Regions from separate parts of the Oceanobacillus sp. FSL K6-0127 genome, predicted to be linked through region 1. Evidence: predicted binding sites of a transcription regulator. Region 1 holds the regulator's gene; the other holds the start of a gene.
The links. Region 1 encodes Rex, which represses fermentation and respiration genes when NADH is low (regulators of the CRP and FNR family bind a similar motif). Its sites were predicted from a motif close to TTGTGAAATATTTCACAA; they were not measured.
Positions count from the first base shown of each region.

Region 2: a site for Rex is predicted at 1,427-1,444, ahead of cydD (thiol reductant ABC exporter subunit CydD). Genes of this name have one in related genera too.

Region 1 is NZ_CP150287.1:1,306,067-1,309,498, forward strand. It holds gene MHH64_RS06555 (ABC-F family ATP-binding cassette domain-containing protein) at 1-1,449, opposite strand, end outside; gene MHH64_RS06560 (redox-sensing transcriptional repressor Rex) at 1,601-2,239, shown strand; gene MHH64_RS06565 (hypothetical protein) at 2,537-3,432, shown strand, end outside.
Region 2 is NZ_CP150287.1:1,790,664-1,794,095, reverse strand. It holds gene cydD (thiol reductant ABC exporter subunit CydD) at 1-1,399, opposite strand, end outside; gene MHH64_RS09090 (hypothetical protein) at 1,642-2,028, opposite strand; gene MHH64_RS09085 (PC4/YdbC family ssDNA-binding protein) at 2,114-2,344, opposite strand; gene MHH64_RS09080 (universal stress protein) at 2,369-2,803, opposite strand; gene dapA (4-hydroxy-tetrahydrodipicolinate synthase) at 3,135-3,432, opposite strand, start outside.

The sequences.
Region 1 (3,432 bases):
ACTATCGATGTCCAAATGGTTTGTAGGCTCATCCATAATAAGGAAATTTGCTTGCTGCATTTTAAGCTTAGCAAGGGCTAGTCTTGCCTTTTCTCCACCACTTAATGTATGGACCTGCTTTAATACATCATCTCCAGAAAAAAGAAAGTTTCCTAAAACCGTGCGGATATCTTTTTCATTTATGGTGGGGTAATCATCCCATAATTCTTGAAGAATCGTCTTAGTAGAATTAAGATCAGCCTGTTCTTGATCATAGTAGCCAATTTGTACATTTGTACCAAGCTGGATGTTTCCTTTTTCTGTCTGCAGTCTACCTAAGATGGCCTTAAGTAATGTAGTTTTCCCTACACCATTCGGACCAACAAGTGCGATACGGTCACCGCGATTTATATCCAGTCGTATGTTGGAAAAAATAGGGTCCACTTCTTTTTCATAACGTAAGCTAAGCTCTTCAACTTTTAATACATCATTTCCACTTCTGCGATTAATTTGAAAGGAGAAGGAAGCGGATGACTCATCACCTAGTGGCCGATCAAGACGCTCCATTTTTTCAAGCTGCTTCCGCCTGCTTTGTGCTCGTTTTGTAGTCGAAGCACGTACAATATTCCGCTGGATAAAGTCTTCCATTTTTTTAATTTCAGTTTGCTGCTTTTCAAATTCCTTTAATTCCTGTTCATAATTTAGTGCTTTTTGCTCCAAATACTTGCTGTACGAACCATGGTATTTTCGCGTTTTATGCCGTGAAATTTCATATACAATGGAAACTGTTTTATCAAGAAAGTACCGATCGTGTGAAACGATGACAATGGCGCCTGGATAACTAACGAGATAGTTTTCCAACCATGACAATGTATCAATATCAAGATGGTTGGTCGGTTCATCAAGAATAAGCAGCTGTGGTTTTTGAAGCAGCAATTTACCCAGGGCAAGTCGTGTTTTTTGTCCACCACTAAGTTCTGCGATTGGAGTATCATAATCAAAGGACTCAAAATTTAACCCACTAAGTACAGCTCTAATATCAGATTCATACGTATAGCCCCCATCAGTCTGATATGCTAGTTGAAGTTTGTCATATTCTTTAAGGACTTTGTCATATTCTTCTCCAGATAATTCGCTGGCTTTCTCCATCTCTTTCTCTAATGCTCGAAGTTGCTTTTCCAATGATTTTAAATGGGAAAATACCTCTAGCATTTCATCCCAAATGGTTTTCCCTGATTCTAACGTCATATGCTGGGATAAATAACCGAATGTAAGATCCTTCGGTTGAAAAAATTCCCCTTCATCATACGATAATTCTTGTGCCATAATTTTAAGTAATGTTGACTTACCTGCACCGTTTCTGCCGACAATAGCTATACGGTCTTTATCTTTAATTTCAATTTTAATATTTGATAAAATCTCTTCAGCACCGAAGGATTTGGAAATTCCGTTTAGTTGCATTAATATCATCTTTTTCACCCCATCATGTACAGTGTATCTTATAGTTATTTAACGAGGCAACTGAATTGTGAAAAATATCACGACTTATTTGACGTTTTCTGTTAAAATAGAAGGAAAGAACTTATCATATACAACTATTGGATTGAAAAGAGGAAGATTGATGGAACAGAATAAAATTCCACAAGCTACTGCCAAGCGGCTGCCTTTATATTATCGTTTTCTTAACAATTTAAATCAGCAAGGGAAGAAGCGAGTTTCCTCAAAGGAGCTGAGTGATGCAGTAAAAGTGGATTCTGCAACAATTCGAAGAGACTTTTCTTATTTTGGCGCATTGGGAAAAAAGGGATACGGCTATAATGTAGAGTATTTATTAGGATTTTTCCGAAGTACGTTGGATCAGCATGAGGTTACAGAGGTTGCATTAATCGGAGTTGGGAACTTAGGTACAGCCTTCCTTCATTATAACTTTATGAAGAACAATAATATCCGGATTACTACGGCATTTGATGCAGATACAGAAAAGGTTGGCACGGATATTGGCGGGGTACCCGTTTATGATATTCGTGATTTAGAGGAAAAGTTAGAAGACATTAAAGTCGCTATCCTAACTGTTCCAGCTGTTGAAGCACAAGTGATCGCCGATAAGCTTGTAGAAAAAGGGATTTCAGGGATTCTTAACTTTACTCCTGCAAGGATTAGTGTACCGAAGCATATTCGGGTCCACCATATTGATCTTGCTGTTGAATTGCAGGCCCTTGTCTATTTCCTAAAGCATTATTCGTTAGATAATCCAGAGTAGATATTACTCATTGTAAATTTTTGTTTATTTACAAGGCTATTGATATTAGGTCAAAAGCCTTGTTTTTTTATGGTTGGATTTGGATGTCCTTATATTGGTAAATACCATAATTTATTTGCATCAATTCCATAAAATCTCCGTTTTAAACAACCACTGGAAACAAGCTGATAAATATTAACTAGATAAATGGAACTAATATTTTTCTGAAAATTATTGGTTCTTAAGACATCTATCCATTTACTGATTATTACGTTAATCTGTATTGGGAATATATTAAGAAAGAGGAGGAATTTATTCGTGAACGTGAAAAAGGTTTTAGGTATTATGTTTGTTTTATTTATTAGTTTGTTCATTGTTGCATGTTCAAATGAAAGTGACAATGAGAGTGAAGGGACTAACGATGCTGAAGCAACTGAAGAAACAAATGATGCGGAAGCAAACGAGAAAAACGGGTCTGAAGAAGCAGAAGAAAATGTAGTTCCAGAAGATGAGGCATTATTTGCAGTACTTGAAGCAAACTTAGAAGCATTAACAGAAAATGACTTGGATGCTTACATGGAAACCATACATAGTGAATCTCCTTTATATGACTCAACACGTACGACAATCGATCAATTATCTGTGTATACATTAGATATGGAATTATTTGATTTAGTTGTAGAAGAAAAATCAGAAGAAGAAGCAACAATCTCTTATAAACAGACGACAATGAAAGTCGATGGTCCTGATTTTATGAATAATGAAACACACGGGGTTCATGTCTTGCGACCAGATGATGGTGCATGGAAAATTTATAGTTCCGAAGAACCAAGCGAAATAATTCCTCTTGATGAGAATGGGGAAGTTATCGAAGAGACTGCTGCTGATGCAGCGGCAGAAGGTGTTTACATTGACACAATTACGAGCTTAGAAATTCCGTTTGATGAAGGAAAGTGGGAGCTTGAGAACTATGAGGAAGGAGACGGTGAAGCAACCGCTGAATTTCTTTTAGTTGATGAGGATCAAACGAATTTCACAGAGCTGTTTACGATTCATTATTATCCAGATGGTGATGAATTGTTAGGTGCTGAAGGCTTTATCGAAATGATGGAAATGAATTTAACAGAAATGACTACAGGTGAGCTTGAATTTAATTCTGCGGAAGAAGGATTTTTTGATTTTTCATTAACAGAAGATGATATTCAGCTCGATCA
Region 2 (3,432 bases), 480 kb from region 1:
CGATTAACGTGTCATATCCATGTTCAAGCGAATCCACTAAATCATTAATCCCTGCCTTTTCAGCTGCTTTGATAATTTCTTCTTGATATGCGCTTTTTGTAGAACCAATTGCAATATTCTCTGCAATCGTACCTGAGAATATATACGGATTCTGTGAAATATAACTTAATTGGTCAAACCAATCCTTCTCTCTGTATTGCTTTAAGGAAGTTTCATTTACTTGAATCATTCCCTCCGTTAGCGGGACTAGCCCTGCTAGCATATGCAATAATGTCGTTTTTCCTGATCCCGTTTTTCCGATAATCGCAATCTGCTCAAAAGCTTCGAGTTCTAAATTAATATGCTTTAATGCAAAACCGCCTTCCTTGTAAGAAAATCCTGCTTCATCCACTTTAATATGGACTGGCTTATTTTTCGCCAAGGGTAGTTCTCCCCATCGTGTCTCATCATCTTCGAGTGCAGAAAGCTCTATATCTAATTTATTCGCTGCCGCCATGCTCGTCCGTCCCGTATGAAATGAATTTCCTAGCTCCTTTAATTTCGTGTAAAACTCTGGAGCAAGAATAAGCATTAAAAAGCCAGTAAAAAACGTGATATCTTGAAAAATAATCATTCGAACAGCAACTTCTAACGCGATAAGCCCAATGCTTAGCATAGAAATAAACTCTAAAGCCAGAGAATTCGTAAATGCAATTTTAAGCACTTCCATCGTTGCATCACGGAAATCTAAGCTGCTTTTTTGAATGGTTTTCTCCTGCTCTTTAGACCGTCCAAATAATTTCAATGTTGTTAACCCTTGCAGCGTATCAAGAAACGTACCGGAGAACGCATTCATCTTATCTAGCTGCTGTTCGGATTTGTCTTTCGTATTAAAGCCAATAATTATCATAAATATAGGAATAAATGGTGCGGTAACTAGGATAATAATTCCTGTTGCCATATGTTCCATTAAAATAACAACAAGGATGAAAAGCGGTACAATCGTTGATTGAATAATTTGTGGAATATAGCTGCTAAAATAAGAATCTATTTCATCAACCGTATCCAATAGGAGCCCAACCTTTTGGCCAGACTGTCCTTCCAATGAAGCTTGCATTGAATTTCTTGAAAATGTATGTACAAACAGCCTGCGCAGCTCTCTTTTAGCAAGAGTAGCCATTCTTGCTCCTGCTCTTCCATTCAAATAATTTAGTCCTGTCCGTAAAAAAAGCGCTACGATTAAGCCTATAATTAACGGGCTAATTTCTGAAAATGAATAGCCTTTTAGGAAAATACGATCAATGATTATCACAAATAAATAACCTTGACCGATAATAGCAAACGCAGAAAGAATCGCAAGCACAATAAAAAGTATGAGCTTTCCTTTCTGTTCTGCTGCTATATTCTTCAATCTATTCATTGATTCTCCCCCTAACGAAAGCTATTTTAGTGAACATCTTCACATAAGTATACATGATTTAAAATACCGAAGTAAACGGATAGCTAGGGTGTTAACATAGTTGTCGATTTTAAGGGTGATAAAATTAACCTTGCTCCTTACGTTAGAGAATTTTCACCGTCTCCAAAAGAGGAAGTAGAATTCACGTAAAAACTGCCCAACAAAACGAGCGATCGCATAGTCTCACTTTGTTGGGCAGTCAGCTACTTCTTAATAAATTTTATAGCAAAGTAAATAACGCATGCAATTACAGCATAAATGAAAAACATGACAAAAAAGCCCCATAGTCCCATTACTGCATCTGCAAACTCCATGTTTCCCCGATTCGTAATTGCTTGCTGCAATTCAATTGCAAAAACGATAACAACCATAATGGTGAACGTATAGATAAAGGAAAATATCGTCGTACTCCATTTAAGCTTTTCCAATAGCTTGAAAAAGATATAGACAAAGAAGAAAATCGTCATTCCCATAAAGCCCATAATCCAAAAATGGAGTTCTTTATCTGTCATATGTAGACCGAACATGTCTGTAAGGATGTCATGAATATTATTTACAATTTCCGCAAGAGTAATAACGATTTCTCTCATTTTATCTCCCACTTTTCATTTGTCTTTATTACAATTTATCCAAATCATCAGCCATCTCCCAAAGTCAGTAATTTAGATAATCGTTCTATTCCGAAAGCGCGTTTAAATTTGCCAATGCTTTCTTCAATTGGACAATCTCTTCTTCTGTTAAAGTAACACCTTTACCCATCTTTTCCTTACCAGGTGCCCAGTCTCGTAAATCATATTTTGGTGGGCGACCATTCCAGCTGATCACATTCAATTCCTTTGTCCATCCTTTTGGCGACTCCGAAATAACAGCAATTGTTTCTACAATTTTATAATTTAATTCAGCCATATTCATACTCCTTTATGCTTCATTCTATTTAACAATCAAAACAGGGCACTTGGCGTTCTGTACAATCGTATTGCTCACACTACCTAACAGAAGACTTTTTATATTACTAAGCCCCCGATTGCCTACAATGATCAAATCTATTTCGTTAGCTAAAGCATATTCACAAATCGCTCTCCCCGGGTTGCGCTGTGAAAAGTCCGTCCGAATTTCCGTTATCGTAACAATTCCTAATGCTTCCATTTCCTTCTTGATTTGATGTAGTTCCGGTAAAAGAAATTCTGCATCTGCCATGGATATGTTGCCTGCAATAGCTGTCTCGTTACTTTTAATTCCCGGTGTCACAACAGAAATAACATGTACTTCTGCTTTTTCTGTAATTGACGCCTGATTCTTTGCCTCTTTAATCGCCTTTTTACTACGATTTGAACCATCATACGATACGAGAATTTTTCGATTCATTTGCATTCCTCACTTTATTAAAGGTTAGCTACTTAATCCACTTAATTTATTATACATGGATACGTCTAGAGAGGTTAATTTTTTAATGGCTTTCGTCAGACTTCATATTTGTTAAGTTGACACTGATGTACGGACTGCGCCCCATATTTTGGAGTAGGTTCGACTTATCGAACATTCCTGCGCAGGTGATTCACTCCAGGGTATAAGTGCTACTAATCTATGTCTTCCCAAGTCGGTAAGTCTTCGTTATCGTGTCATAAGGTATTTATCCACAGCATTCCCTGGTATCAAAAAAAGGAATAAGCTTCACTGCTTACTCCTTTTCTCTAACTTAATATCCGATTGCGTTTTTCACTTCATAGGCCGCTACTAGTTTACAAATAGACGCTCTTTCTGACTCCGTCAATGGTACAAGTGGTAGACGAACACCACCAACTGGTACTCCAATATGGTTCAGTGCTTCTTTTACTGGGGTAGGGCTTGGAGCTGAAAACAATGCTTTCATTACTGGCAAAATATGTCGGTGTATAGCACTGGCATTAGCTACATCACCATTCTGAAAAAGCTTTACCATCTCTTGCATCTCATTACCTAATATGTGTGATGCTACAGAAATAACCCCAGTTCCA